Regions from separate parts of the Megasphaera sp. AF13-6AC genome, predicted to be linked through region 2. Evidence: riboswitches for the same ligand, from Rfam matches in the RefSeq annotation. Region 2 holds a riboswitch; each other region holds the start of a gene.
The links. A riboswitch is a leader RNA that binds a small molecule or an ion and turns the genes downstream of it on or off. The one in region 2 is predicted to bind S-adenosylmethionine.
Positions count from the first base shown of each region.

Region 1: it holds a riboswitch for S-adenosylmethionine, as region 2 does, so the genes downstream of both, PGX78_RS02870 (MetQ/NlpA family ABC transporter substrate-binding protein) here and PGX78_RS02015 (methionine ABC transporter ATP-binding protein) in region 2, are expected to answer to the same signal.
Region 3: it holds a riboswitch for S-adenosylmethionine, as region 2 does, so the genes downstream of both, metK (methionine adenosyltransferase) here and PGX78_RS02015 (methionine ABC transporter ATP-binding protein) in region 2, are expected to answer to the same signal.
Region 4: it holds a riboswitch for S-adenosylmethionine, as region 2 does, so the genes downstream of both, PGX78_RS00840 (branched-chain amino acid transport system II carrier protein) here and PGX78_RS02015 (methionine ABC transporter ATP-binding protein) in region 2, are expected to answer to the same signal.

Region 1 is NZ_JAQCUN010000027.1:3,135-11,137, forward strand. It holds gene PGX78_RS02845 (DUF3793 family protein) at 1-352, opposite strand, end outside; gene PGX78_RS02850 (PaaI family thioesterase) at 505-900, shown strand; gene PGX78_RS02855 (LysR family transcriptional regulator) at 1,003-1,968, opposite strand; gene megL (methionine gamma-lyase) at 2,129-3,328, shown strand; gene PGX78_RS02865 (Na+/H+ antiporter NhaC family protein) at 3,526-4,956, shown strand; gene PGX78_RS02870 (MetQ/NlpA family ABC transporter substrate-binding protein) at 5,024-5,842, opposite strand; SAM riboswitch class I at 5,930-6,028, opposite strand; gene PGX78_RS02875 (FAD-binding oxidoreductase) at 6,131-7,537, opposite strand; gene PGX78_RS02880 (DUF362 domain-containing protein) at 7,953-8,003, shown strand, end outside.
Region 2 is NZ_JAQCUN010000016.1:6,886-14,888, reverse strand. It holds gene rpoD (RNA polymerase sigma factor RpoD) at 1-272, shown strand, start outside; gene PGX78_RS02020 (methionine ABC transporter permease) at 339-992, opposite strand; gene PGX78_RS02015 (methionine ABC transporter ATP-binding protein) at 973-2,016, opposite strand; SAM riboswitch class I at 2,099-2,194, opposite strand; gene hpf (ribosome hibernation-promoting factor, HPF/YfiA family) at 2,366-2,890, shown strand; gene PGX78_RS02005 (phosphate ABC transporter substrate-binding protein) at 3,233-4,123, shown strand; gene pstC (phosphate ABC transporter permease subunit PstC) at 4,176-5,048, shown strand; gene PGX78_RS01995 (ABC transporter permease subunit) at 5,042-5,857, shown strand; gene PGX78_RS01990 (phosphate ABC transporter ATP-binding protein) at 5,857-6,600, shown strand; gene yedF (sulfurtransferase-like selenium metabolism protein YedF) at 6,696-7,283, shown strand; gene PGX78_RS01980 (DUF3343 domain-containing protein) at 7,283-7,546, shown strand; gene selA (L-seryl-tRNA(Sec) selenium transferase) at 7,591-8,003, shown strand, end outside.
Region 3 is NZ_JAQCUN010000004.1:16,925-24,927, forward strand. It holds gene PGX78_RS00605 (Rqc2 family fibronectin-binding protein) at 1-612, opposite strand, end outside; gene PGX78_RS00610 (YicC/YloC family endoribonuclease) at 774-1,658, shown strand; gene PGX78_RS00615 (DUF370 domain-containing protein) at 1,670-1,969, shown strand; gene gmk (guanylate kinase) at 1,959-2,579, shown strand; gene rpoZ (DNA-directed RNA polymerase subunit omega) at 2,592-2,801, shown strand; gene coaBC (bifunctional phosphopantothenoylcysteine decarboxylase/phosphopantothenate--cysteine ligase CoaBC) at 2,819-4,027, shown strand; SAM riboswitch class I at 4,156-4,258, shown strand; gene metK (methionine adenosyltransferase) at 4,316-5,515, shown strand; gene priA (primosomal protein N') at 5,569-7,950, shown strand.
Region 4 is NZ_JAQCUN010000006.1:1,182-9,184, reverse strand. It holds gene PGX78_RS00855 (LysR substrate-binding domain-containing protein) at 1-366, opposite strand, end outside; gene PGX78_RS00850 (DNA polymerase IV) at 538-1,743, shown strand; gene PGX78_RS00845 (hypothetical protein) at 1,750-2,037, shown strand; SAM riboswitch class I at 2,457-2,561, shown strand; gene PGX78_RS00840 (branched-chain amino acid transport system II carrier protein) at 2,634-3,935, shown strand; gene PGX78_RS00835 (helix-turn-helix domain-containing protein) at 3,940-4,569, shown strand; gene PGX78_RS00830 (IS3 family transposase) at 4,593-5,396, shown strand; gene PGX78_RS00825 (Mrp/NBP35 family ATP-binding protein) at 5,456-6,295, opposite strand; gene PGX78_RS00820 (L-cysteine desulfidase family protein) at 6,630-8,003, opposite strand, start outside.

The DNA of each region.
Region 1 (8,003 bases), on a different contig from region 2:
ACTCGTGGGGAAAGCAACCCGTTTCGGAAAAGCGTTCTTCCAACTTGTTCAGCATATCGGTCAATGTCATGCTGTCATTGTATCCGAATTGTCGTAAGAAACAAAGGTTGCATTTGCGACGTACATATTCACAAATCATTTTCGGGCGATATACGTACAATAACGTTCGTGTCGGGCAGGTGAATAAAATACGAAAATATAACCCTTTTTTGTTAAATTTATGATTATATTTATCAACCGTTTTTCTAAATTCATCCATGGTTCCCTGGCGGTGAAAACAGAGAAGAGCACCGGGTTTAAGACCCGCTAATGTCGGTGCACAGTGATGAATTAAGAGTGTATCGATATTCATGCTCTACCTCCGAAAACCATAACATCTGTCGATATCAATATATCAATTATGAAAAAAGTTGTCAATAATAAGTGAGCTAATTTAAATTGTATTCTTCATTTGTATGAGTAAACCTATGGTATAATGAAGAACAACCCGGAGGAGGTGCGGAATTGGAAAAGACAGAATACACACAGTGTTTCGGATGCGGTAAGGATAATCCCATAGGCTTAAAATTGGATATGCATGTCAATGAGAGTGATTCGTATGCCGAATTTGTCCCGAAGCCGGAGCATCAAAGTTATGATGATCGAATGCATGGGGGATTGGTATCCACACTTATCGATGAAGTTATGGGAAATCACGTTTTCGTTTTGACGGGAAAACCGGCTTATACGGCAGACCTGCACCTTCGCTTCAAAGATTCCGTGAAAATCGGAGAGAGAGTTCGTGTTGAATCTCATATCGTTTCCCGGCGAGGACGATTGTTTATAACAAAAGGATGCGTTATAAAGGAAAACGGAACCGTGGCTGTTACGGCTGAAGCCAAGCTGATGACAGCTTCTTAAGGGCGTAAGCAAAGTTTGAAAATCTTTGGAATGGAAAAACCGGCAGATTATATCTGCCGGTTTTTCGCTTGTAAAGAAATAGGATCTTAGAGTTTTAAAAGTTTATTGTACATAGGTGCTGTATGCGGAAGCTGATGTAGGAAGATTGTCGGCAATCGCCTTGTTGAGAGCCATCTGTATATAATGGAGATATTTTGCCAGTTCAGGCGTTATGGGCAGGTTCTTTTGTTTAATCCAGCCGACTCGCATAGTTGCGGAAATATCCGCAATGGGAACGGATACGACTTCCGATCCGATAACAGACGGCAAGAGACAGCCTGTGCCGATGTTATAGGCTTCCGTATTGGCAATAATGCTGAGCATGGATGAACGATCGGATACATAAATCGTTTGCTTTGATATACTGTTCGGAATGATGAACTCTTCCGACAGTTGCTTCGGTTCACTGCCCTGATCGTAGCATACATGGGGATAGTCCGTAAGTTGTACCGTCGTCACTTCGGAAAAGCCTGCAAGAGGATGATCGCTACTGACATAAACATGGGGTGTAAATTCGTGCAAGGGGATAAATTCAAGGTTATTTTTCGTAAGGAGACGGGACATAAATTGTTCCGTTCTTTTAGTAATGTAGATAATACCGATTTGGCTGCGTGAAACAAGGACATCGCGAATGATTTCGGACGTGCGACCTTCACGGAGACGAATGGTATAGGGGATTTCTTCAGGAATGTTTGTAAGCAAGTTAATCAGGCCGTCGACGGCAAAAAGATAATGGTGAGAAGATACGGATAGTCGCAAGTCTTCGTCAAGTCTCTCTTTGCGAAAATAGTCTTCCATAGCATCCGATGCCTCTAAAACATGGTGAGCAAACTGAAGAAACTCAAGCCCTTCGGTAGTAAAAGAAATGCCATGGCGACTGCGTTTTAAAATGGTAATGTGAAACTCTTCTTCCAAATCCTTTACGACCTTGCTCAGGCTGGGTTGGGCGATAAAGAGATTTTTGGCGGCGGCGGTAATGGAACCGCTTTTTGAAATTTCAATTATATATCGCAATTGTTGTAAGGTCATGGTACCCTCCACCATAGTTTTTTTCTATGCAATCGTTTTACGCAACAATATTATTCGTTTAAATTATATGCTGATATACTGAGAATAGCAAAAAATATAAGAAAAAATCATAAGAAGTCTATTATAATATATTATTTTTCTATAAATAAGGAGGAAAATTATGGACAGAACAGAGTTACAAAAAATGGGGTTTGCCACACAATCTATTCATGGGGGGTCTTCGAAAAATACGTTTGGAGCATTGACAGCACCGATTTATCAAACATCAACGTTTATTTTCGATTCGGCGGAACAGGGCGGAAAGAGATTCGCTCTTGAAGAAGAAGGGTATATTTACAGTCGTCTCGGAAATCCGACTAACACGGTTGTAGAAGAAAAAGTCGCTCTTCTCGAAGAAGCGGAAGCCTGCATGTCCACGGCATCGGGAATGGGGGCTATTTCAGCTACTTTCTGGACTATTTTGCAACATGGCGATCATGTAGTAGCCAGCGATACTTTATACGGGTGTACTTTTGCACTCTTGAATCACGGTATGCCTCGGGCGGACGTGGACGTAACTTTTGTAGATATGAACGATTTAGAGGCTGTTAAAAAGGCAATGAAACCGAACACAAAAATGGTTTATATTGAAACTCCCGCCAATCCGACCTTAAAAATCGTAGATATTGAGGCCGTATCCGCTATTGCACATGAAGTGGACGGTTGTCTGGTCGTTGTAGATAATACCTTCTGCACACCTTATATTACGAAACCGCTGACATTGGGAGCGGATGTAGTCGTTCACTCGGCGACAAAATATCTGAACGGTCACGGTGACGTTATTGCCGGTTTTGTTTGCGGCTCTGCCGAATTCATAGCCCAAGTTCGTCTCTTCGGTATTAAAGATATGACAGGTGCCGTTTTGAGTCCCTTTGATGCTTTTTTGATTGCTCGCGGCATGAAGACCCTGGCATTGCGTATGGAAAAACATTGCTCAAACGCCATGGAGGTAGCGGCGTTCCTGGAAACTCATCCGGCTGTAGAATCCGTTGCTTATCCGGGGCTTAAGAGTTTCCCTCAATTTGATTTGGCAAAGAAACAAATGAGTCTGCCCGGCGGTATGATTTCTTTCGAACTTAAAGGCGGTAAAAAAGCGGGCGGCACGGTTATGGACAGTGTCAGACTTTGTAAATTGGCCGTATCTTTAGGCGATGCGGAAACGTTAATTGAACATGCGGCTACAATGACTCATTCTCCGTATACGGCGGAAGAGTTGAAAGCTGCCGGTATCAGTGAAGGCTTGGTTCGGCTGTCCGTTGGCTTGGAAGATGCTCAAGATATTATTGACGATTTGAAACAGGCATTGGATAAAGTGAAATAAGAAGGCAGTAAAAGATAAAAGGCGATGACCGGAAGGTTATCGCCTTTTATAAAAAATGTAGAAACCATATATATTAAATATCTATGAATATACCAAACTTTTTAATATTACACCCCAATATATGTATGTGATAGGATGTACAAAGATTAAAGTACGTTGTATATTACTTTACTTGTTGCAAAGGAGAGTGTTGGTCAGTGGACGGAAATAAGGATGAAGTAAGAAAAGAAGAAGAGGCGGTTCAGTCTGAACGAAAAGATGACGAGATAAAGCCGAACGGGACGGCGTTATTCCCTTTTATTGTATTTGTAGGCGTGTACTTGGGGGCCGGGATTATTTTACAAATGCAGGGTGTGGAAATGCCCTTTTATCAGTTTCCTGCACCGTTGGCCTCTATCATCGGTATTATCGTAGCATTTGCCTTATTGAAAGGAAAATTTAGTGATAAGTTTAATACTTTCATTGAAGGTTGCGGAAATCCCGATATTTTAATTATGTGTATGATTTTCCTGTTAGCCGGAGGCTTTGCCGTAGTGTGCAAGGCTATGGGCGGTATAGATTCTACGGTCAACTTGGGGCTGACGTATATTCCGCCTCAGTATCTGGCAGCCGGTGTATTTCTTATTTCGGCTTTCATTTCTACGGCAACCGGTACATCTGTAGGCTGTTGTGCGGCTGTAGGTCCTATTGCCGTAGCTATTGCTGAAAAGTCCGGTACTCCTTTAGGACTGGTCCTCGGTTGCCTTATCGGCGGGGCTATGCTCGGAGATAATTTGTCCATCATTTCGGATACGACCATTGCGTCTACGCGTACGCAAGGCTGTGAAATGAAGGATAAATTTAAATTAAATCTTTGGTTGACTATTGTGCCGGCCGTGATTACCTTTGTACTTCTTGTTATCTTCGGCGGATCGGACGGAGCCGTATGCTCGGGAGAACATCCGTACAGTCTGATCAAAATCCTTCCGTATATTGTTGTTCTTGTTACGGCCGTTGCAGGCGTAGACGTATTTCTCGTCTTAGTAGGCGGTACGGTTTTGGCAGGCATCATCGGGATGGCTTACGGGGATTTAACATTTTTGTCCTTTATGCAGGCTATTTATAAGGGCTTTTCGGGAATGTTTGATATCTTTCTCTTGTCGCTTCTGACAGGCGGTTTGGCTGCTATGGTGAGCAGGGCGGGAGGTATTGCTTTCCTGCTTCATTCAGTGGAGAAATTTATTACGGGCAGCAAGTCGGCACAAATCGGTATTTCCGGGCTTGTTTCCATTACGGACATTGCCTTGGCTAATAATACGGTTTCTATTATTATTAACGGGGAAATGGCAAAGAAACTTTGTTATCGCTTTAAAGTGGATCCTCGTCGCTCGGCGGCCCTGCTCAGTACGTTTTCGTCTATTTTTCAGGGTCTCATTCCGTACGGGGCACAGATGCTTATCGTTACGGGCTTTACAGCCGGAGCCGTATCACCGCTTGAAGTTTTGCCGTACACTTGGTTTCTCTATCTTTTAGCTATTTCCGCTATTATATCCGTTTTTGTTCCTTTTTCGGACGGATTTATCAGAAAAGATCCGTGGAATTACGAGCATGAAACGGCGCAAAGCAAGGTTGACGCTTTGGCAAAATAAACACGGACACTATCCTTTTACAGACATAAAAATCCCTGCCCGAAGGCAGGGATTTTTATGTCCGCATTTAAAATGCAGGAAGGATGGAGCCTTGGAAGTGCTCTTCAATAAACTTACGAATCGGTTCGGATTGGTAAATTTCTACCAACTTTTTATATGTTTCATTATTTACGTCGTCGGCACGAACGGCAATGACATTAGCGTAAGGCGAACTCTTATCTTCAACAACAAGAGCATCCTTTTGCGGATTCAAGCCGGCCGGAATAGCGTAGTTCGTGTTTACGCAAGCTAAGTCCATATCATCGAGAGAACGAGCGATTTGAGCCGCATCGAGTTCCGTAATCTTCAGATTTTTCGGGTTGCTGACAATGTCTGCAACTGTTGCATCGACAGTCTTGCCGTCTTTTAACGTAATTAACTTAGCTTGTTGCAACAGTAACAGGGCTCTGGCCCCGTTCGTAGGGTCATTAGGGATGGCCACCGTAGAACCGTCGGCTACCTGATCAAGTGATTTATACTTGTGCGAGAAAACACCCATGGGAAGGATAATCGTTTTGCCGATGGACTTTAAATCGAGACCTTGTTTTTTGACGACATTATCCAAGTAGGGCTGATGTTGGAAGGAGTTCATATCCAAATCTTTTTGAGCCAATGCCGTATTGGGTTGTACATAGTCGTTAAATTCGACGACTTTAACCGTAATGCCCTGTTTAGCCGCTTCTTTAGCGACTTCATCCATAACTTCCGCATGCGGGCCGGCAGTTACGCCAATTTTAATTTCTTTGTTATCGCCGCCGGCAGAATTATTGCCGCCGCAACCGGTAATAAACGCGGCAGTTGCTACGATGAGGGCCAAGGTGAGGCCTTTTTTCAGGGAAATTTTCATAATATAACATCCTTTCATTAAAAAGCTTATGATGTGGAGCTCATACAAAAAAGCCGTCATTCAGATGACGGCTTTTCTTATCTTTTCCGTTCATCTGCCGGCATATGCCGTCGGACTTGGCACCTTCCCTGGCGGGGGTTGCCGCAATGTCATCGGGCCGTATCCCTCAATTGCTCTTGATGAAATCACATATATAATTGATGTTCCGTATTATAACATCGTGGAAATAAATCTGTCAACGATTTATTTCTACTAAAAAAGTACAGTATAAAATGGGGATAGAAGTACTTATTCTTGGAAGTTTAAGATCTTTCCTGGATTAAGAATGTTATTGGGATCCAGTGCGTTTTTTATCGTACGCATCAGGTACTTTTCTCCTTCAGGCGTAAACTTTTCCATATAGCGTAATTTTTTGGCACCGATGCCGTGTTCACCGGCCAGGCGGCCTCCGACGGAATATGCATAGGCATAGACTTCGTTGTGGAAGGCTTCGACCGATTTTTCCCACATTTCATCAGACATGTCCGTTTTGCATAAGACGATATGAAGATTCCCGTCACCGATATGAGCATTGATCTTTACTTCAAAAGGATATGCATTCCCGATGTCCATGATTTTTTCAATTGTATCGGCAATGCGGTGAACAGGGACAACTACGTCATCCGTCAAAAAGACTTTGCTGATCAACTCGACAGAAGTCTGGCAATTACGTCGCATGTTCCAAATGCGATCGTCCGCTTCAAGAACATCCACGGCACCTGATTGTTCGCAAATATCGGCTACTTGTTCCATCTTTTTATCCGCATCGTCTGCGTCATACGTTTCAACCGTTATGATGACATATACGCCTTTTTCATAACCGGGCATATTTTCATATCCGCAATAATCGGCACAGCCGCGAACATATGAGTTATCCATATATTCAATACTCGTAGGCTCAATGCCGGCTTTAATCAACTGCGGTACCATATGCAGAGCCGGAGTAGGCGAGTCATAGACGGCCAAGACGTCAAAACGATACGGCGGCAAAGGCGTGAGCTTCACTGTAACTTTCGTAATAATACCGAGAGTTCCTTCGCTGCCGATAATTAATTGTTCCAGACAGTAGCCTGTAGAGCATTTTTTTAAGATGCCGCCTACTTCGACGATTTCGCCTGTCGGTGTAACGACTTCAAGGGCGTAGACTTGATGGCGCGTAACACCGTAACGAACGGCTTTTAGACCGCCGGCATTCGTTGCCAGATTGCCGCCGATAAGACTGCTTTCCGAGCTGGACGGATCGCCGGCATACAGAAAACCGGCTGATTTGGCACGATTTTGTAAATCAATGGTACGCACACCCGCCTCGACAGTCATGTACATGCCTTCTTCATTAAGTTCCAAAATTTTATTCAGCCGTTCCATTAAAAGGACGAGGCCGCCGCAGACAGGAATAGCACCGTCTGCAAGACTGGTACCTCCCGAACGGACCGTGACGGGAACTTTGTAGCGGTTGGCCAATTTGAGAATTTGTGAAATTTCTTCGGACGATGCGGGAGCAACGGCTGCTTCGGGCATATGAAACAGCTTAGGATCCGATTCATAGTCCGTTTGATAGGCGATGAGTAAGTCGGCGTCAGTCTTAACATATGACGGGCCGGTTATTTGTTTCAGCTCTTCAATAAATTCGGCTGTTACGGGTGAATAGGTTTGCAAAATATAACCCTCCTTTAAATCAGGTATATACTATTTTAACATCCTTTCTACTCCTTTCAATAAGAACGAAATAAAAAATTTTTTATGCCGAAAAGACACAAGCGGTTTAAAGAGGAAAATACTGAGAATTGTTGACAAATAGCTTTAAAAAGAACACAAAAAGGGTGGAAAATTTTATGAACAGCATAAAAACTTATTTCTTGGATAACTATGAACGCATGAAATAAAAAAAAACAGACGAGAAATATACTCTTTTTTTATGGTTACTGACATAGATTATCAAGAATAAAACGGGTTAACCATGCGGTATTTTGGTTATTTTGATAATTGACAAGGAGGGAGAAACGTGTAATAATTATGTCAGCGAAAGGGACATGAGAACCCTCGAGTGATATTTTTTGCGGAGGTGAATACCATGCATGTAGTTTCCGATGAATGCGTAAAATGCGGTGCTTGTGAAGCAACT
Region 2 (8,003 bases):
TCATTGAAGATCAGGAAGCCATAGCCCCTGATGACGCGGCTTCCTTTATCTTACTGAAAGAACAGATAGAAGATGTGTTCTCGTGTCTTACGGATAGAGAACGAAAGGTCCTTTACTTACGTTTCGGCTTGAAGGACGGCAGACCGAGAACCCTTGAAGAAGTGGGTCAACATTTTAACGTTACGCGTGAACGTATTCGCCAGATTGAAGGCAAGGCGCTCAGTAAATTGCGTAACTGGGGCAAGCGCGAAAAAATTAAAGACTTTTTATAAGATATAAGAGATGAAAAGAAGAGACCCGTGTCCGCACGGGCCTCTTCTTTGTGTTTACACTGAAATTTAGCGTTTATTTGTTTTACGAGAAAGGAAATCGCCGAAGGCTTGAATGGCGTTGACGCCTATGATTAAGATGACAATAGTCGCCAACATGACGTCCGTACGGAATCGCTGGTAGCCGTAACGAATGGCAATGTCCCCCAAACCGCCGCCGCCGACGGCACCGGCCATGGCGGAAGAACCGATAAGGCTGACGATAAGAACCGTAATGTTGTTGATAATAGTAGGCAAAGCTTCGGGTAACAAGACTTTGCGAATAATTTGAAAGGGAGTAGCGCCCATGGATTGAGCCGCCTCAATGAGACCGTAGTCGATGTCGCGTACGGACGTTTCGACCAAACGGCTGAGGAATGGAATGGCGACAATCGTCAAGGGAACGCAAGCCGCCAAGGTACCGATGGAGGTGCCGGCTACCAGTTTGGTAAAGGGAATGATGGCAACCATGAGAATGATAAAGGGCACGGAACGAATGATGTTGACAATCGTGCCGAAGACTCGGTTAATCGGTGCATTCTCAAGGATATGCCCCTTGTCTGTCGTAACCAAAAGAATGCCCAAGGGGATACCGATGCCGGTAGCAATGATTCCCGAAACGGCAACCATGAATATTGTTTCTTCTACGCCTTGTAATAAGAGTTTAACGATTTCCGGGGACATAGCCGAGGACCTCACTTTCTACGGGTAAGCTTTTAATATAATCAAAGGCCTTTACTTGATTTTCCAAGGAGCCGATAATAGTAAAAATCAGGTAGCCGAAGGGAATGTTTTGAATATAATCGATATTTCCGTACAAAATACTGATATCCGCATCGGAATGACGAATTACATTGGCAATGAGGGGATCGTTCGTAACTTGCCCCTTAAAGCGAACACGAATGAGCATATTGCGGCCTTCTTCGGGTTGATCCGTTACGCCCAGGCGTGTAATGCCTTGGGGGACTTCCGTGTTAATAACGGACTTAACGAATTCCTGCATTGTTTCCGATTGGGGATCCGTGAAAATATCGACAACAGAACCGCACTCTTTAATGTATCCGCCTTCAATAACGGCAACGCGGTCACAAATATCTTTAACAACCGCCATTTCATGAGTGATAAGGATAATCGTGATTTTTAAGCGTTTATTAATATCTTTTAAAAGCTCTAAAATAGAGGTCGTAGTTTGCGGATCCAAGGCGGAAGTGGCTTCATCGCATAAGAGAATTTTAGGATCGCTGGCCAATGCACGGGCGATACCCACCCGTTGTTTTTGTCCGCCTGAAAGCTGGGAAGGATAGTTGAACTTTCTGTCACTTAAACCGACGAGTTCTAAAAGCCCTTCCACCTTATTGGCAATAATGTCCTTCGGGGTGCATGTCAATTCCAAGGGGAAGGCGATATTGTCGAAAACGGTACGTGATGAAAGAAGATTGAAGTGTTGGAAAATCATACCGATAGATTTTCTTTCCTGGCGCAACTGGCTGTCGGAAAGGGACGTCATATCACGGTCATCAATAATAATATGGCCGCTTGTCGGTCTTTCAAGCATGTTAATGCAACGCACGAGGGTCGATTTACCGGCACCGCTTTTGCCGATAATACCGAAGATTTCTCCGGCCTTAATATTCAGGTCGATGCCTCTTAAAGCATTAACCTTCGTTTTAGTACCGTATACTTTGGTAACATTTTTTAAGGTTATCATGAAGGTCGCTCCTTTACGGGGATATAGCTAAATAAAGATAATAAAAAAGCCGTCAACAGGTGACGGCAGTACGTACATACGGCACTCATCTGTCGGAAATCCGCTGGACTTGGCACCTTCCCTTGCGGGGGTTGCCGCAGCATCATAGGGCCAGTCCCTCTGCTGCTCTGGATGAACGGCTATTTAATTACGGATTTGATAGTAGCATGAATTCCGCAACGTTGTCAACGAAAGATTGACAAAAATAAAATATTAAAATTAAGGGAAAAAGAAGGATTTCGGAAACTTATGTCGAATATTATAATTAAGAAGACAAAGAAACGAGTCTTCAGAAAGGATGGGATGTATTATGGCAACAAGTGTACGCGGTAAGAACCTTGAAATAACGGCGGCATTAAAGGATTATGTGCTGAAACACGAAAAGAAAATCATGAAATATTTCGATACTGATGTGACCTTACAGGCCATGCTTTCCGTCGAAAAAGAAAGAAAGATTGCGGAACTTACCCTGAGGGTAGACGGAGTCGTTCTGCGTGTCGTAGAAACGGGCGAAGATATGTATGCAGCCATTGATATCGTATTTGATAAGATGGTGCGGCAGATTCATAAATATAAGACCAAACTGGCCCGGCGCATTAAGGACGGGTCCTTCAAGCCGACCCTTGTCACGGAATCTCCCGAATCGGATGAAGCCTTTGAAGTTGTAAGAACGAAAACCTTTACTCCCCAACCCATGGATGTGGAAGAAGCCATCTTACAGATGAACTTGGTAGGACATGATTTCTTCGTATTTTTAAATGCCGACACGGATAAAATAAGCGTTGTTTACAAGAGAAAACACGGAAAGTACGGATTAATCGAGCCGGAAGCTTAAACATATGATTACAAAAGTGTAAAATAATATCCAATCCCCCTTGTCAAAGTTAAAATGACAAGGGGGATTTTTAATAAAAAAGTCTATAGAATCACGGTTGTTTATAAAATATACTAATTAATGGTTTGGCATATTTTTATCTTATTAATACTCAATTGACCGTCATATAGGCATGCAGTAAGATAATACCTGTTAAGTATAATACGCGTATAGTTGTTTTAAGAAAATTCTTTTTTGCAATACGGGAAGAAAAAGCTTAATAGAAGCTGTTCCGGAAGACCTACTATAAAGAAGAGATACTATTTTATGCGTATTCTACAATAATTACAAAGGAGTTGTCATATGTTTACACGTAGATTTTTAGCAGTATTGGCCCTGGGGGCAAGTCTTGTTTTTACGGCAGCCTGCGGTAACGGCGGCAATACGGCGAAGGAAAAGACGGATATTACCTTTTTCGGCTCGTCAACCTTGGCTCCGGTTGTCACTAAAGCGGGTACGGCTTTTACGGAACAGTACGGTAAATGGAACAAGGCGGACTCGTCTTTGCCCGATGCGGATATTGTAATTAACGTTACGTCCGGCGGTTCCGGTGCAGGCATTAAAGCACTGCTTGACGGTACGGCCGACTTCGGCTTGGTGGCCAGAGAAGTAAAGAGTAGCGAAAAAGAAAAAATAAAAAACTATCAGGAATACAAGGTGGGTATCGATGCATTGACCATTGCCGTCAACCCCAACAATCCCATTGCTAAAATTAAGGATAATTTGACGAGTGATCAAATAAAAAAGATTTTCTCCGGTGAATATAAGACTTGGAATGAAGTGGATCCGTCCCTGCCGGCAACGGAAATTGTCGTTGTAACGAGAGATTTGGGCGGCGGTGCTCATGAAGTATTCCAGGAAAAAATTATGGGGGATACGAAGGTTACGGATAAGGCCATCCAGGCTCCGTCCATGGGAGCTCTCGTAGCCAAAATTATTGAAAATGAAAATGCCGTAGGCTACGCTTCTTACGGGGTAGCTAAGCAAAATGAAGGAAAAATTTTTGCTTTAAAAGTTGACGGTGTCGCAGCTACACCGGAAACGATTGTTGACGGCTCGTACAAGATTCAGCGTCCGTTACTTATCGTCGGTAGCGGTGAACTTACAAAGGTTCAAAGGGCCTTTATGGACTATCTGCGTTCCGATGCGGGACAAAAGCTGATTGAAGCTATGGGATTTATTCCTGTAAAATAGGTTAAAAGAGAACGGACGATTTTCGTCCGTTCTCTCTCTTACGGGGGAGTGTATGAAAAAGAGTGAAAGATTCATTCAATACAGTGTGACGGCAGGGGCCTGGTTCGTCATCGGTCTTTTTGTCTTTTTATTCTTCTTCATATGTCATGAAGGATTGCCTGTAGGCGAAGAAACCGATTGGTTGACCTTCCTGCTTTCTCGCAACTGGAATCCCTTGGGAAATCCGCCTGAGTTGGGGATTTTTCCCATGATTTGCGGCAGCTTGTATGTATCCTTATTGGCCGTTTTGTTGGCAGTTCCCGTAGGTGCGGGATGCGCCCTGTTTCTTTCTTTTTTTGTATCTGCCCGTATACGAGACATACTCTTGGCTTTTATTGACATGTTGGCGGGAGTTCCTTCCGTTATTTTCGGGTTTATCGGTTTAACCGTTGTGGTGAATCGAATCGGTAGGATGTTTGAGTTGGCATCCGGCGAGTCTATACTGGCTGCCGCACTTGTCCTGGCCGTTATGTTGCTACCTTTTGTCGTATCTACTTGTGTCGAGTCTATCGGTGAGGTGCGTCGCTTGTACGAAGGCGCATCACTGGCGTTGGGAGCCGATATGATGTATTTTATACGCCGGCTTGTCTTACCTTATATGCAAAATGCCGTTATCGGTGCCTGGATATTATCCTTTGCACGGGCGGCGGGAGAAACGATGGCCGTCATGATGGTTATGGGGAATGCGGTCATTATGCCCGAGCTTTTGGGCAAGGGCGAATCCGTACCGTCTCTTATTGCCTTGGAGATGGGCAGTGCCGAGTACGGAAGTCTGCATTACAGTGCCTTATATGCTGCCGGTGCCGTACTCTTGTTTTTACTTCTCCTGTCCGGTCTTTTATTAAGAGTTGTACGACATAAGAAGAGGAGTTTCCGGGGATGTTAAAAAAGTTGCTTTCCCTCTATATTTGGATATGCGGATTATTGACAGTAGGAGTGACATTTTTCATCTTTTTGTACATCTTGGCCGAGGGTGAAGCGTACTTAAGTCCGTCCTTTATTCTTGATTTTCCTTCAGGGACACCGTTAGGAACGGCAGGCGGTATTTTTCCGGCCATTGTGGGCTCCCTGTTATCCGGCGCGGTAGCGGCCGTGTGTGCATCCTTAGGTGCGACACTCTTGACCGTGTGGGCTGTATTCATTTGCAAGAATAGACGATCATATGAGGTTTTTCGCTTTTGTACCGAGTGTGCTTCCGGTATACCGTCCGTCTTGTTAGGTCTTTTCGGGTACAGTATTTTTCTTATTCATTTAGATATACATAAGAGTGTGTTGACGGCGGGTATGACGTTGGGAATCATGATTATTCCTTTTATTACCGTCCGTTTGGAAAAAGTGTTTCGTGAATATCCTGTGGACCGCATCGAGGCTGCCAGAGCCTTAGGTATAGGAGATATGCATATTGTGGCTACCTTGGTTATAGGTACGAGAAAGCAGGAGTTCTTTTCAGCCGTAGCCTTGGCTACGGCCTATGCCATGGGAGCGGCGGCACCGGTCATGTTTACGGGCGCCGTCTTGTTTACAAGAAGGCTCCCGGGACTTACGGATCCCTTTATGTCCCTGCCTTACCATTTATATTTATTGGTAAGTGAGGGATACTCCGTGTCCTTGGCATACGGAACGGCATTCGTTCTTATAGTAATGCTTTTGATTGTTAATTGTATTTGCAGATTTGCATTAAAGCGGGGAAAATAATGAAGGCTCATATTCGTATAGAAGGCTTACGGGTAGGGACAAAGCATAAGGATATTTTAAAAGATATCGACTTAATCGTACCCGAGCGGGCCATAACGGCTATTATCGGTATGTCCGGATGCGGAAAATCCACGTTGTTGCATAGCCTGAATCAAACCCTGGGTGACGGCGTACGTATTCATGGCGGCAAGATTTTTTTAGACGACATGGATATATCCGGCATGGATGTGGGTGAGCTTCGGAAAAAAGTAGGGCTCATAGGGCAGCAGCCGACAGTCTTTCCTTTTTCTCTTATAAATAATATGCTTTATGCACTGAATTATCATCGTAAGGGAACGACGTTACAGCGGCGGGAAACAGCCGTTGAAGCTTTAAAAGCGGCGGGGCTGTATGATGAAGTCAAAGATATGTTGGACTCACCGGCCGGGTCTTTGTCGGGAGGCCAGCAGCAACGCTTATGCATAGCTCGTGCCTTGGCTTTGGATCCTCAGGTTTTATTACTTGATGAACCTTGTTCGGCTTTGGATATCAAAAGTACCTTGCGTATTGAAGAGACACTGAAAAAACTGAAAGACCGCTGTGCCGTTTTAATAGTGACGCACAATCTGTCACAGGCGAAGCGACTGGCCGACTATGTTGTCTATATGGAAAAGGGGCAAATCATAGAGCGACGTACCACTGAGGATTTGTTTTCTCATCCCGAACGAGAAGAAACAAAAACCTATTTGAGTTATATTCAATAAGTGTGCGAAGGGGAGCGTACCTTTTCGCACCGTTATTTAAAGGAACCCGACACAATGCAAAAGGTGTTCCTTGTTTATGTAAAGGGGGATTTAAAATGGTAAAAGTAAATGCAGTCGGAATGGCATGCCCGTTACCCGTGATTGAAACACGTAAGGCTTTAAGAACGGAAGATGTCGTAGAAACGACGGTAGATAACAAAATCGCTACGGAAAACTTGCGCAAAATGGCGGCGGAACTCGGCTATGCTTATGAATTAAAAGAAGAAAGTGCCGATCGTTTTGTCGTAACCGTTACCAAGACTGAAGGCGAACAAGCGGTTCAAGTACCTGCAGCGGATAAGTATACGGATGAATATATTGTCGTCATCGATTCGCCTACCATGGGTAAAGGCGATGAACAGTTGGGTAAGAATCTGATGAAAGGATTCATTTATTCTTTGACGGAACAAGATGTGCTGCCGCGCCGCATTATTTTCTATAACGGCGGGGTACCTCTTATTACTAAAGACTCGGAAGTATTGGAAGATTTGCAAAAGATGGCGGCTGCCGGAACGGAAATCTTCGGCTGCGGTGCCTGCCTCAACTTCTACGGCCTGACCGAGAAGGTCGCCGTAGGAGAAGTTACGAATATGTATGCCATTGTTGAGATGATGCGTAAGGCTTATCGCATCATTAAACCGTAATGACTACGGAACGTTATGGCGTAGCCCTGCTGAAAAACACGCGCGATGCCATGGTCATAGAAGAAAGGGCTAAAAAAGAGGGCTTGGCAGTACGCATTATACCGACACCTTCTAAAATATATGCCAGTTGCGGCTTTTCATTAAAGTACGAATTGAATGAAGAAGGAGCTTTAAAAACGCTTTTGGAAGAAGAAATGCTTTCCTGTGACGGCTTTTACCATGCTGAAAAAGAAGGCTTGTCCGTTACATACCGTGAAGTATAAAATAGAACGGTACACTCTATTACAGTAGAAAGTTGGTGCCCATAGTGAAAGAAAAACGGAATGTATTGGCCTCTCTTCCGAAGGTGGACGTGTTTTTGAGTCGTTCCGATATGACGGCCTTAGCCGACTCGTACTCACCCCTTCTTGTAAAAGACGCTTTGCAAAAGGTGTTGGCCACAATAAGAGCGGATGTTTTAAATAAAAAGATAACGGACGTGCCTGCTGATGAAGAAGTGGCCGCTCTCGTATCAAAGCAGATCAAAGATCGCGAGGCCTTTCGCCTGCGCCGCGTCATCAATGCGACGGGTACGGTGTTGCATACGAATTTGGGGCGTTCCGTCTTGAGTGAATCCGTATGCCTGCATGTGGCGGCCGTAGCCGGGTATTACTCTAACCTGGAGTATGATATTGCTCAAGGCCAACGAGGTTCACGCTATTCTCATTTGACGGATATGCT
Region 3 (8,003 bases), on a different contig from region 2:
CGTACTCATACCGTTAAAACGTTTCAGCATCCAAGTGCGTAAGTCTTCGTCAGAATCACCCGTATTGGCCATTTCCGTCAATTCATGAACGGAAAAGTCAAAGGGATTCATGCGCATGAAGTTGGGGGGAAACTCATAGGGCTGTTTCGGATATATGGTTCGCAAAGCCTGCTTATCCTTGTGAGTCTTTATGAGTGCTTCCAAAATCATACCGTCTTCCGTAAAAATAACATTACTATACTTGCCCATAAGTTCGACATGCATTTTGCGAGTTACCAATTGTCCCGACATATTGAGTACATCAATATTTACATCGATGATACGATCGAGATGAAGCTGAGTTATAGAGGCAATGCGACCGTTTTCATAATATTTGCGTAAAAACATGGCCAGTCCTGTCGGCACATCCGGCGTAGGCGGTTGGTTATCACTCAGAAAAAGTCGCGGTGAACCGTCGAGTGTAATAATCAGGTGATAGAGCGACTTGTCGTTGAAAACCCGAAAATACAACCCTCGACCGTTCAGTTGATAAATTTTAGTTATTTGTCCGCCTGTCAGGGCTTGTGATAATTCTTCGACAGCACTGTGCAAGGTAATTCCGTCAAGATTCATGGTGTATCTCCTTATTGTCTTTCCGTCTTTCTTAGCTATTATAGGCGATGCAACAGATTTCGTACAGGCAAGTTCTCATTTTTTCTATCTTATTGACAGTCGGGAGTGACGGGATTAGGATACATGTATACATATACGGCATTATTGAAGGAGGTTTACATATGCGCAGTATGACAGGATTCGGGAGCGGCACGTATAGTGATGAAAAGTTTAGTATTACTGTGGAAATAAAAGCCGTAAATCAACGATTTGCGGAGTTTAATATTCGCATTCCCAGAACGTATGCGGCTCTTGAAGAACGAGTGCGACGCCAATTAAAGGATGTTATACATCGCGGTAAAACGGATGTTTTTGTAACTGTAACAGAATTATCTAAAGAGACTCCCGCCATTCGTATCGATTTTGCGGCTTTAGAAGCGGGGAAACAGGCGTTAACGGAGGTTAAGAACCGTATTTTTTCGGAAGGAGAAGCTACTTTTGCAGAAACGTCGGCTCTTATGAGCGATTGGTTCGTAACGGAGGAACAACCGACCGATACGGAAGTCGTATGGCCTAAAATACAAGCGGCTGCTGCCAAGGCCCTGACGGCCTTAACGATTATGCGCGAACGAGAAGGGAAAAATATAGAACTGGATTTGTCGGAACGCGCCGCCAAGGCGGAAGAATACATCAATTTTATCGACAATCACCGCGCAGATCTCAGTGAAGCTTACGGGCAACGATTGCATAAAAGGATTGCCAAACTATTGGAAGAAACGGGGACAAATGTGGATGAATCACGTATTCTTCAGGAGATTGCCGTCTTTGCCGATAAATCCGACGTAACGGAAGAAGTTGTACGTTTTAAGAGCCATGTGTTACAATTAAAAAAGTTATTGACAGAAACGACCGATGTAGGCCGTTCTCTTGATTTTCTTCTTCAGGAAATGAATAGAGAGACCAATACAATCGGCTCCAAAATACAGGATTTGACGATAACCGATGCGGTTCTTCGCTTAAAAAACGAACTGGAAAAGATTCGTGAACAAATTCAAAATATTGAATGACAGGTGAACATATGAAGACGGAATTTCTGAATATCGGTTTCGGCAACATGGTTTCAGCCGGCAAAATCGTAGCTCTTATAAGCCCCGAATCGGCGCCTGTGAAACGGATGATTCAAGATGCCCGGGATGAACACGTATTGGTGGATGCTACTTGCGGCCGAAAGACGCGATCTGTTTTGGTAATGGAGCGGGGGCAAATCGTTTTGTCGGCTTTGCAGACTGAAACGATTGCCCATAGAATGGGTGCTTTTCGCGGAAATGAACTATCGTTACAGGAAGAAGAAAATGGGGGTGACGTCCATGAAGACTAAGGGTATGTTACTGGTCGTGTCCGGACCGTCCGGAGCCGGAAAAGGCACTATTTGTGACGCCTTGAGGTGCCACTTTCCCCATATGGACTATTCCGTATCCATGACCACGCGCGCTCCGAGAGAAGGAGAAAAAGACGGCGTCAATTATTTTTTTACGGATAATGACAGTTTTGAAAAGCTATTGGAAAAAGACGCCTTTTTAGAATATGCCAAGGTCTATGACCATTATTACGGAACGCCTAAAGACTATGTATTTAATCGCATGGATGAAGGACACCATGTCATGTTGGAAATAGATATTCAGGGAGCTATGCAGATTAAAAAGGTCTATCCCGATGCCGTGTGTATCTATATAGTTCCACCCAGTCTGGAAATTTTATCGCGGCGGCTGCACAATCGCCGAACCGATTCGGATGAAGTGATACAAAAGCGCCTCGATAAAGCACGTACCGAACTGGACTGGATTGATAAGTACGATTATTTAATTGTTAACGATGACCTGGAGACTGCCGTCAGCAAGGCGAAAGCCGTCATTACGGCAGAAGCGTGTCGTTCACGACGAAATAGCGGGATTATAGAAAATTTAAAAAAAATGTATACGTTACAATAGGAGAGTGTAATTATGTTAATTCAACCGACGCTGGAATCATTAATGAAAAAAGTGGACAGTAAATATACACTGGTTACCTTAGCGGCAAAAAGAGCCAGAGAGTTGACGGACGGTGATGCTCCGTTTGTAGATGTAAATACAAATAAGGTTGTTTCCGTGGCTATGGAAGAAATTAATGAAGGCAAAATTAAATATGAAACACCTCAAGCAGGTATAAAATAAAGCGAGGGTGACTTCTCATGTCTTTGCGAGACAAGCATGTCCTACTTATCATAAGCGGCGGCATAGCTGCTTATAAGACGGCTATTATTGCCAGTACGTTACGCAAGCAGGGTGCTCAGGTTAAATGCGTTATGACAAAGCATGCGACGGAATTTATTACGCCTTTAACGTTGCGTGAGATTTCGGGCAATCCCGTAGCCGTTTCTATGTTCGCCGACGTACCGGAGTTTCATGTAGAGCATATCGCCTTGGCCGAATGGGCTCACGTAGTCCTTGTAGCACCGGCAACAGCCAATATTATCGGTAAAGCGGCCAACGGTGTTGCCGACGATATGGCGACAACCGTATTAATGGCTACGACGGCACCTGTAATGGTCTGTCCCGCCATGAACACGAATATGTGGAACAACAAAATCGTTCAAAGGAATGTACAAATCCTGAAAGATTGCGGTTATACGATTATGCAGCCCGATTCGGGAGTGTTAGCGTGCGGGACTGTCGGTGCCGGCCGTTTGCCCGCTCCGGAACGTATTATAGAAGCGCTTGAATATGTAGCAGATGAACGAAAAGAGTTGTGCGGGCAAAAGGTCATCGTCACTGCCGGCGGTACGCGCGAAGCCCTGGACCCGGTGCGTTATATAGGAAATCATTCCAGCGGGCGCATGGGATTCGCCATTGCCAGGGCGGCAGCCAAATGCGGTGCCGACGTAACTTTGGTAGCGGCTCCTACAGACCTTGTGACCCCCTTTAAGGTCAATCGTGTCGATGTCATGACGACAGGAGAGATGAAAGAGGCCGTAGATCGCTTATATGATGATGCGAATATTGTTATTAAGGCTGCCGCCGTCGCTGACTACAGGCCGGCAGTGCGGGCACAGCAGAAAATTAAAAAGAACGATGACAAATTAACGCTGAATCTTGTTAAAAATGACGACATTCTTTTTTCCTTGGGACAACGTAAGGGAAATCGTATACTTGTAGGTTTTGCCGCAGAAACGACGGATGTTATCAAATACGGCAAGGGCAAGGTGGCTAAAAAGAATCTGGATATGCTCGTAGCTAACGATATAACGGCGGAAGGTGCAGGCTTTAAGGGTACTACCAATATAGGTGCCTTTATTTACCCCGACGGGACGGTAGAAGAACAGCCGCTGATGAGCAAGGATGAATTGGCTGAAAGAATCATAGATCGAGTCATTGACATATACAACAAAAAGAATCTGTAGAGAAGAAGCGGAATTTCGAGTGAAAAGCTCGAAATTTCGCCTTTTTTCAAATGTTGTAAAAATTTATATTTACCCTTGCAATTTTTTGTGACCTACTTTATAATTGTTATCAGTCAAAACAACATATAGTTCCATCAAGAGTCGGCGGAGGGAATGGCCCTGTGATGCCGCAGCAACCTTCTACTTGGAAAAGGTGCTAAGTCCAACAGCCGTAAGGCCGAAAGATGGGTAGTTATCCCCTCTTTTGTAGAGGGATTTTTTTATTTATGAAACAGGAGGTTTATACGAATGGCAAAAAACCGCGAATTTTTTACATCCGAATCGGTAACGGAAGGCCATCCCGATAAAATGGCTGACCAAATTTCCGACGGTATTTTGGACGCCATCTTAGCTCAAGATACAAATGCCCGCGTGGCTTGCGAAACCTTGGTAACAACCGGGTTAGTCCATGTTGTAGGGGAAATATCGACAAGTTGTTATGTTGATATTCCTAAAATTATTCGAGAAACGGTGCGCGACATCGGTTATACTCGTGCTAAATACGGTTTCGACTGCGATACTTGCGGTGTTTTAGTATCTTTAGACGAACAATCATCCGATATTGCCATGGGTGTTGATGAAGCTAAAGAAGCCAAAGATGCAAAAGGCGGTGACAAAGACGAATTCGACGCTATCGGCGCCGGTGATCAGGGTCTCATGTTCGGGTATGCTACGAATGAAACGGAAGAATACATGCCGTTACCTATTTCCTTGGCACACAGACTGTCTCGCCAATTGACGAAGGTTCGCAAAGACGGTACACTTACCTATTTGCGTCCCGACGGCAAAACACAGGTTACGGTCGAATATGATGACGGTAAACCCGTACATGTGGATACCATTGTTATTTCCGCACAACACAGTCCGGAAGTAACCCGTGAGCAAATTGAAAAAGACTTGATTGAATTTGTCATTAAACCCGTCTTGGCTGACGGATTATTTGATGAAAATACGAAACTCTTTATCAATCCGACCGGTCGCTTTGTTATCGGCGGTCCCCAAGGGGATGCCGGTTTAACGGGACGTAAAATCATTGTCGATACATACGGCGGCATGGCACGTCACGGCGGCGGTGCTTTCTCCGGTAAGGATCCCACGAAGGTAGACCGTTCCGCTGCTTATGCGGCTCGTTACGTTGCCAAGAATATCGTCGCTGCCGGCTTGGCTGATAAATGTGAACTCCAGTTGGCCTATGCCATCGGTGTAGCACATCCCGTCTCTATTCGCGTAGAAACTTTCGGTACCGGAAAGTGCGATCACGATAAGGTAGTTGAACTGATTCGCAAACACTTCGATTTGCGTCCTGCCGGCATTATTAAGATGCTCGATTTGCAACGTCCTATATACAAACAAACGGCTGCATACGGTCACTTCGGCCGCAACGATCTCGATTTACCGTGGGAAAAAACGGATAAAGCCGAAATCCTTCGCAAAGAAGCCGGTTTATAAGTTCTTACATTCGGGGGGGACCGTTTCAGGTCTCCCCCTTTTCAGGAGCCTGTATGATTGCTCATGTCATCATTAATATAACAGCCAAAGGGCTGCAAAAAACTTTTACATACTTAGTTCCGGATAGTTTGAAAGAGCGTATTGTTATCGGAGCTCGTGTTCTGGTCCCCTTCGGCACTCGAAGGGAAGAGGGTATCGTAGTTTCTACAGAAGATGAACTCACACAAATTCCAGAATTTAAACTAAAGCCCATTCAGGCTGTTTTATCTGTTCAACCAGGAAAACAGGATGAAATTATGGCGACCGCCTTATGGATCAGTCAATATTATGTCTGCAACCTGGCTGATGCACTACGTCTTTTTTTCATTGAAAAACACGGTATAGCCTATGATTACGAAGTGAAACTTCGTGCCGAAGCGGATATTCCTGCGGCGTTAACGGAAGCGGAACGACAAGTTTTATCCTCCGTATCGGATCGGAAGGAGCATAGAGAAAGGGACCTGTTGTGCCGAGTGGATCCGCAAGCCTTGGATTCCTTGGTAAATAAGGGGATTTTATTGAGGTCTGAACGAGTTTTAAATAAGATAGGGCCTAAGACAAAAAAATGGTTGCGATTCATAAAAACGGACGTTGACAAAATATTGGCTCGTAAAAAACAACAGGCCCGATTATTGTCTTTTTTGGAAGAGAAAAAGGAAGCATCCTTTGATACTTTAATGGAAGCCGGTTACGGAAGAGTCGTAATCAATCATTTAAGCGAGACGGATTTTGTCGAAGTCTTTTACAGAGAAAAAGAGACGGTTTACCTGCCTACTGCCGCCGAAAAAGATGAAAAATGGACCTTAACGGCAGAGCAGGAAGCCGCCGTGCAGGCTGTAGAAACCGATGCGACAAGCCGGACTTGGGTCATGCGCGGCGTTACGGGTAGCGGTAAAACGGAAGTGTACATGCGGCTTGCCGAAAAAATAATTCGCAAGGGCAAGCAGGTTCTTCTTCTGGTCCCCGAAATAGCCTTAACCGGACAAATTGTGCGTCGCTTTACGGCACGTTTTGCCAACGAGGTGACGGTTATGCATAGTCAATTGTCCAAGGGCGAACGGGAAAACAATCGCCGCCGTATGGCAACGGGTGAGAGTGCCGTTTGTATCGGAGCTCGCTCTGCCGTATTTACTCCCTTTGCCGATTTGGGATTGGTCATAATCGATGAAGAACACGACAGTTCGTATAAGCAAGATGAGACCCCTCGTTATCATGCCGTAGAAGTGGCAAGAAAACGTGCTTCTTATTACAAAGCTCCGGTTATATTGGGCAGTGCTACCCCGTCTGTAAATGATTATGAAAAAGCCCTTAAGGGAGAATACGGTTTAATCGAACTGAAGCATCGCGTCCTCAATCGTCCTTTACCGGAAGTAGAAGTTGTCGATATGCGCCAAGAATTGGAAATGCAAAATTACGGCGTTCTTTCGGAAAAATTGAAAGACTTGTTAAAAGCTACGTTGGCGACAAAGCGACAGGCTATTGTCTTGTTAAATCGAAGAGGATTTTCCACCTTCGTCATGTGTCGAAAATGCGGTTATGTCGTTAAATGTAAAACCTGCGATGTACCGATGGTATACCATAAGCAGTCGGAACACCTGCGGTGTCACTATTGTGAGGCTGTAGCGGATATTCCCGAACGCTGTCCTCAGTGCGGCAGTAAATATATCAAGTTTTTCGGTGCCGGCACGGAACGGGTAGAAGCGGAGATTCGAGAGCTCTTTCCGCAGGCACGTGTCGTACGACTGGATCAGGACACGACGGTTCGTAAAAACAGCGGTGACACCATTATCGAAGCCTTTAGACGGCATGAATACGATATTTTATTGGGGACTCAAATGGTCGCTAAGGGCCATGATTTTCCCGACGTAGCAGCTGTCGGCATTTTGGCGGCCGACAGTTTACTGAACTTACCGGCCTATTGGGCAGGCGAGCGAACGTTCCAACTCTTGACGCAAGCAGCCGGACGCGCAGGCAGAGACCGTACTCCGGGTAAAGTAGTCATGCAAACTTACGCCCCCGATCACTATGTAATAAAGCACAGCAAGAATCAGGACTATGAGGGATTCTTTAAAGAAGAAATCGAATTTCGACGGGAATTGGCATATCCCCCCTTCGGTAAATTGGTGAAGATTACCATTATTGATGAAGATGAAAAGGATTTATGGCGTCGAGGCAATGATCTGTATGAACGACTGAATCTGTATGCAAAATCGGAAGGTGCGGGCGACTTGGAAATCATCGGTCCTTATGTAGATATTATTAAGAAAATACGCAATAAATTCCGTATTGTTATCTTAATACGAGCTCTCAATCCTGCCCCCGTTAAAGCCTTTATACACAAGGATAAGGCTTTTTGGAAGCGCGGTGTTTTAATTGATGCGGATCCAAATTTTTAAACCTCGCCGCTGTACGCTCCTACTGGTATTGTCCCCTTAAATGGGATATAATA
Region 4 (8,003 bases), on a different contig from region 2:
CACCTTGATGTCCGGGAATTTTTCGGAAAAATGGTGGATAAACGGAGAAATAAAAGTAGAGCCGATCATAGGCGGTACCCCGATGGAAACAGTTCCGGAATTGAATTGGTGAGGTGATCCCAGCTCGTCGCTGATTTGTGCCAACTGCTCGATTACCGATTCCACTTTGGGAAGGAGATAGGCGCCGATTTCCGTTAACTCCACGTGCTTTCCCGTTCGGTTAAACAGCTGTACTTGCCAGTAGTTTTCCAGGGCCTTGATGCCTTTACTGATAGAAGGCTGGCTGATGTGGAGAGAATGAGATGCTTTGGTAAAGCTTTTTTTGTGAGCTACTTCAATAAAGTAGGTTAATTGGAACAAATCCATGGACGAATGCCTCGTTTCTAAAATGTTACATTTATACCTAATTTCTTAAAATATTATGCTTATACATAGTACCATATTTCATAAGAGAATAGAACAAGAAAATGGCTTTGTCTATATTTATTTTGAACAAAATTGTATAATGTTATAACCGACGGGAAAGGGGGAAGTTTTGTGGTCAGACGATGGATTATGCACGTCGATATGGATGCTTTCTATGCGTCCGTAGAACAACGGGATAATCCCGAACTTCGCGGTCGTCCCGTCATTGTAGGCGGTACAAGTGATCGCGGTGTTGTTGCCACGGCTTCCTATGAAGCACGAGCTTACGGTGTTCATTCCGCACTGGGCACAAAGAAGGCCAGACAATTATGTCCCGACGGGATCTTTTTGCCTCCGCGGATTGCCTATTACCGTACTATTTCCCGTCAAATCAGGAAGATATTCGAAGGGTATTCACCGTATATAGAGCCGCTTTCTTTAGATGAAGCATTTTTAGATATATCGGGGTTGTATGGATATTATAAGGATGTTTTGGAAGTCGGGCGGGCTGTAAAGAAGGACATTAAAGAACAGACCGGTCTTGTTGCATCGGCCGGTATCGGACCGAATAAATTTCTGGCTAAGCTTGCATCCGATTTGGACAAACCCGACGGATTGGTCTGTATTCCTTATGGAAAAGAAGAGGAATTGTTAGCACCTTTACCTATTCGTAAGATTTGGGGTGTCGGCAAGGTAACAGAAAATCGCCTTTTGGCTGCCGGGTACGATACAATAGGCAGTATTGCGGCTGCCTCTCCCGATAAGTTGCGCCCTCTTGTAGGTAATCAGGCTGAGCGGCTTTATGAATTGGCTCACGGAAGAGATTACAGACGAGTTGAAACGGCTCAGCAGGTGAAATCGATAGGTAATGAACAAACATATGAAAATGACTTGGTCTTACAGGAAGATGTGGATCGGCAGTTACGTCTCTTGGCTGAAGAAGTAGCACATCGCTTGCGTAAACACGGGTTGATGGGGCGTACAATAACTTTGAAAATACGGTATAATGATTTTACGACAGAGACGAGGTCGGAGTCGTCTGAATCTATAGGTCTTTATACAGAAGAACAGCTTTATTTTTCCGCACGAAAGTTATATGCTAAGAAGATAAGAAAGGGTTCTGTACGGTTACTGGGGATTACGGTCAGTAAATTGCAGACCGCCATTATCCAGGACTCTCTCTTTGCGAAAGACCCGACAACCCAAAAACGGTTAGCTGATGAAAAGGTAACGACGGCTATCGATAAATTACAGGAACGATTCGGAAAACGTGCTGTTATGAAAGGTTTTTTGTGGGAAGCGGAAAGTAGTGTCAAAGAAGTGAAAGAAAAGGAGTAATGATATATGGCAATGTTTAAAGTGGCGGCACATACCGGTGCCGATAACCAGGGCTGGATCGGGTATGATGAAGAAACGAAGGAAATAACGGTCTGTCTTCAAGATGAGGCTTTAAAAAAAGCGGCTTATGAATATTTATCTACGCCGAAAGTACTGAAACGGTTCACCGGGCTTACAGAATTTGAAGAAATATCAGGCATGCCGAATGATAGTTTAGATATGTTCAAACTTGCATTGGGTAAAATTTGGGAGGCGACAACCGTATATATTGACTGGAGTCGTCCGGTTGAGTAGAACTTATACACAGGTTATGCACATTGTTGAGAAAATTATGTGCATAACTTTTTTTGTGCCTAAAACAAGCTGTTTTTAGGCCGTGTACATTGGTAACACTTTAAATAAAATGTGGATAAATCTAAAATGATAAGGATATGAAATAAAAATATCATCATATAAATAGCATAAATAAGCCGTTTTATTTCACTTCCTTTTATTTGAGGTAATGTGTATAAATTTCTTTGCAATGGGGATGGTTGGTGTGAATGCGCAGTAATAACTGAAAAGAAAATCAACCTTTGCGCTTAAAACTAAGATGTAAACAGGCACGGATCCCCGTATTATCCACAGAAAGGGCAGATAGATCATACTGTGAATCGAACATGTATTTTATTGACAAGTAAGGGCGATTCCTGTATGATTTCAATCAAATAAAATAATCATCCAGAGCAGCCGAGGGACTGGCCCGTTGAAGCTGCGGCAACCTTCCGACAGGAAAGGTGCCAACTCCAGCGTTACTTGAGGGTGACGACAGATGATATGGCCTGTAATGAATGCGTCATCTGTCAAGATGACGTTTTTTATATGCCGTTGGAAGGAAGGAGTCGGAGGACATGAATGACAGCCGTATTAAGCATAAATCGGTTACAGTCAAAGACGTGCTGATTTTGGGGTTTGCTTTTTTTGCTACATATTTTGGCGCGGGGAATCTTATTTTTCCGCCACAACTGGGGTTTGTCAGCGGGTCCTCTTACGGGCCGGCATTGGCAGGACTGACGTTGTCGGGAATTTTATTACCTATTTTTGCCCTTCTTATTATTTCCCGATATGGTGATGTACGCCGTATTACGGAGAGGGTCGGCCCTTATACCTATAATATTTTGCTTACCTTATTGATGATTGTTTGTATTTTCGTATCTATTCCCCGGACGTGTGCTACGGCTATTCAGTTAGGAATACAGGGAAACTTTTCTAATATTCCTTTTATTCCCGGAGTCGTTCTTTATTTCTTACTTTCTTATTGGATTACGTCGGATGAAACGAGTGTACTTGATAAGGTAGGCAAATTCTTGACTCCTTTGTTAGCCTTGATTCTAATGGTTATCGGAGTGTTAGGAGTAGTAGCCCCCATTGGAACTCCCGCAGAGCCGACCGTAACCAACTCCTTTACCAATGCTTTTTTGGGCGGTTATAATACGGGAGATGTTTTGGTCAGTTTTATTATGGCGTCTTTGTTTATACAGTCCGTTGAGAACAAAGGGTATGTTGAAAGTCGGGAACGTAATCGCATGATGTTTTATTGCGGTGCCGTATCGGTTATTTTGTTATTTATTATTTACGGCAGCCTCTTGTTTATGGGGGCTTGTGTAAGTGCCGATGTATCGGCGGATACGGGCCGTGCAGAGCTTTTAGTTTTGGTTATTAAGCGTGTCGGCGGGGCTGTTATGTTGCCCATGGGTGTAGCCGTTATCCTTGCGTGTTTAACGACTGCTGTCGGACAGATTGCGGCTGTTGCCGATTTCTTCCGTACGGCGTCAAATAATCGTGTGAGCTATAAGGCCGTTGCTATTACGACCTGTATACTTTCGGCATTGACGGCTCTTCTCGGCGTGGACGGTATTGTCGAATATATCGGTTGGATTTTCGGTGTCAGTTATCCGCCGGTTTTGGCACTTATGGTATTGGGAACGTTCGCCTCTTTTATTTCTTATAATGAAGCTTATAAAGGAGCTATTTATGCTGTTACAGCCTATGCACTTGTAGAAGCGTTACCCGGACTTAGTGGTCTGGAAGCAGCAAAATCCATCGTTTCCGCCATGCCTTTGTCGGCAGTCGGATTTGGTTGGGTTACTCCGTTTGTAGTCGGTCTTATTGTCGGAAGTGTTGTAGGTCATATGAGACGACAGAATGTATAAATGCATGCATAAAAAAGAAGGTTTCTCTTATGTTGAACTGCACCCCAAAAATTGGACACAATTTTTGGAGGTGCAGTTTTTTATGTCAAAATATTCAAAAGAAGTAAAAGAAAAGGCTATTTATCTTTCTGAAAAAGGATGGAATTCTTTTAGCATTGCTAAAGAACTTGGGATTCCAGAAAGTACTGTAAATGGGTGGTTACTTAAATTTAAGATTAATCATAATATAAATAGAAAAATGGTTAAACGGGTATTTTCAGCAGACTTCAAACGTAAAGTTATTGAAACCAGATGGAAAAATAAGTTATCCTTTAAGGAAGTAGCAGAACATTTTAATTTAGATAATCCTAGCCTAATCGCATCATGGCAAAAAAGATACTTAGATGAAGGAATCTCAGGATTACAACCTAAACCTAAAGGTAGACTATCTATGAAACCGAAAAAACTAATACCACCCACAAAAGATCAAAGTATTAAATCAGACAAAGAACGGATAAAAGAACTAGAAGCTGAAATCGCTCGGTTGAAGTATGAAATGTCTTTTTACGATGACTTTATGAAAGAAATGCGTGAAATTGCTAAACCCAATAGAGCTGTAAAAAAAAAGCACAAACAATTGCCATCGAAAGATTAAGAAAAATATATCCCCTTCAGTTTATGCTCGAGTACTTTGGCATTAGTCGTAGTACATATTATGCACGCTTAGCTAGCATAAAAAAGGGAGACAAATATGCAGAGGAACGAGAAGCTATTCGCACACTTGTGGCGATGAATAAAGGACGTTATGGGTATCGCCGAATTACAATAGCATTGCATAAATTAGGCATTCATATAAATCATAAAGTCGTAATGCGTATTATGAAGGAGGAAAACTTAACATGTAAAGTTCGCCTAAAGAAATACCGCTCATATAGAGGTAGTGAAGGAAAAATCGCTCCCAATATGATTAAGCGAAACTTTACCGCAACAAAGCCTGATCAAAAATGGACCACAGACATTACTGAATTCCACTTGTTTGGGCGTAAAGTCTATTTATCACCAATCTTAGATATGTATAATGGTGAAATTGTATCTTATGAAATATCAGAACGACCTGTATTAACACAGGTGTTATCTATGCTGGATAAAGCCTTTAAGAATAGACCCAATAGCAAAGGCTGCATCTTACATTCAGATCAAGGATGGCAGTACCAGCATAGTACTTATCAAGAAATATTAAAAAATCACGCTATTATTCAAAGTATGTCCCGTAAAGGAAATTGTTTGGATAATAGCGTGATGGAAAACTTCTTTGGCTTGTTGAAGTCAGAGTTATTATATTTAGAAAAGTTTGCTTCCTATGAAGATTTTATCAGCAAATTAAAGGATTATATTCATTATTACAATACAAAACGCATTAAGCTCAAATTAAAAGGAATGAGTCCGGTAGAATACCGAACTCATTCCCAAAAAGTAGCTTAATTATATCTGTCCAAGAAAATGGGTGCAGATCATGTAAAGAGAAACCTTCTTTTTAGTTTCTAATTATTCGTTGTAGCCGCGAGGTATTCAGCCGTATCGGACAAGTAATTAACCGCGTACGATTCAATATCACCCTTATCCACATGGGCGGCAAATTGCGGATCAATAGGCAACTTGGCTACGTGAGGAATTTCGTACTTTTTAGCGGCTTCGTCTACATGGCTCTTGCCGAAGATTGAATGTCTCTTATGACAGTCGGGACATTCAAAATAGCTCATGTTTTCTACGATACCGAGTACGGGGACCTTCATGAGATCCGACATGCGCAAAGCTTTTTCGACAATCATGGAAACCAGCTCCTGCGGTGATGTAACAACAATGATTCCGTCGATAGGCAAGGATTGGAAGACTGTTAAGGGTACATCACCGGTTCCGGGAGGCATGTCGACAAACATGTAATCAATATCTCCCCACAAGACATCCGTCCAAAACTGTTTAACCGCTCCACCGATAACGGGGCCTCGCCAAACAACCGGATCGGCAGCATTGTCGAGAAGTACATTCATGGACATAACCTTAATACCCGTTGAAGTTGTTACAGGAATAATGCCGCTTTCATCCCCTGAAGCACGTTCATTCAAACCGAAGGCCTGGGGGATAGAAGGGCCTGTAATATCAGCATCAAGAATCGCAGTTTTATACCCGTGTTTTTGCATTTGCACGGCTAAGAGAGAGGTTACTAAAGATTTGCCTACACCACCCTTGCCGCTGACAACAGCGATGACGTGTTTTACGTGCGTTCCTTCGTGCGGTTCTGCCAAAAGGCTTTGAGGAGCCTTCCGATCGGAACAGTTGCTGGCACAGCCGGAGCAACTGCTTTTTGTACAATTTTCGCTCATTTATATCAATCTCCTTTAGGTATATTACGGGAACTTTGCAGCCTTAGCGGCTACGTATTGCTAAGGGGGGAAATAATAGTATCCCTCTTATGAGCAGCCCTTATTCATTGAAGGATAACTTATGCAAACTTTCGACGGACAGATGTATAAAACCCGTGTTGTAGTCTTGCACCATACGGCATGGCTCATTCTTCTTGTGTCGAGATGGGGTAACATCCGTGAGAGAAGCGTCATGATAACCATGCGGTCGGGATATAAAAGCTATTCTATCGTTCTCATTATAGGAAGGCGAATAACATATGTCAATTATTCGGTATTTTCGTATAAACTGTTTTTAAGAACGATTTTTCGTCATCATAATATGGAGAACTTCCTTGTCGGCAACTTGCATACCCTTAGTCGCGAAAGCCCCTATATTTCGTATTGATTCGTCGGCGGTGTTGCTGACAAGGCCTTCGGCTCCACCGACACGAATTCCTTTACGAGCCAGAAAAACGGCTCTATAGGCAGCGTCGACAGCCGTGGCGATTTTCAAGGAGCAACCGTCTCCGGCACCGTCACAAACCATACCGATGTGTTCACCGGTCATATTGGAGATGACGGCTTCCAGCATTTCGTATGAACCGTCGAAGAGAAGGGTCATACCGGCTGCAGATCCCATGGCAGCCGTTGCTGTTGCACAAAGACCGGAAAGTTTAGGGTAAAAAGCGTGAATATAAATCGCCGTAATATGTGAGAGTGCTAAGGCACGTATGTGGTCTTCACGGGATGACTTGAGATAGCGAGCTGTCACATTAACCGGGACGGTTGCTGTAATGCCCTGGTCGCCAGAGCCGGCATTCGTCATTGCCGGAAACGGAGCTCCACCCATACGGGCATCGGAAGCAGCTGTAGTTTCCATAATCAGGCGATCGTGGAAGTTTTCGGGTATCATTCCGTTTTGCAAATCATCAAGCATGGATTTGCCCAGAGAGAGACCGTAATGATGGCGTAGACCTTCAGCTGACAAGGCATCATTAACGCGACCGGCTTCGGCCATGAACTCAATATCGGCTAAGGGAACGGTTTTTGCGAATTCATATAAAAGTTTTAGATTTAGTGTTTCCATAAAAGGCAGATCGGGGTTGGTAGGAGATGCTGATTCGTCATCTTTATGGAAAATAACCTTTTCATCCGTTTCAATGCGGACAATGTTTGTATGTCGCCCTTGGATAATGACGCGAACCCAGTGTGCATCCGCGGTAAGACAGACTTCGACATAAAGCGGCAGACCGGTGTCGGCTACTTGGACGGAAACTCTTTTTTTAGCAATTAATTCCTTTGCTTTTTCCACATCGGCGTCCGTCAGCCTACGAAGAACATCCAGACCACCCTCGGGATCGCCGCCCGTAACGCCTACAGCTACGGCAATATCCATGCCGGGAAGTCCCGTGCCGGGCACCTTGACGGCCATGCCGTTTTTCATGAGATTGGGTGATACGAAAGCGGCTATTTCGGTCGGTTCCTTTGCTTTTTCCACATCGGCGTCCGTCAGCCTACGAAGAACATCCAGACCACCCTCGGGATCGCCGCCCGTAACGCCTACAGCTACGGCAATATCCATGCCGGGAAGTCCCGTGCCGGGCACCTTGACGGCCATGCCGTTTTTCATGAGATTGGGTGATACGAAAGCGGCTATTTCGGTCGGTTCCTTTGCTTTTTCCACATC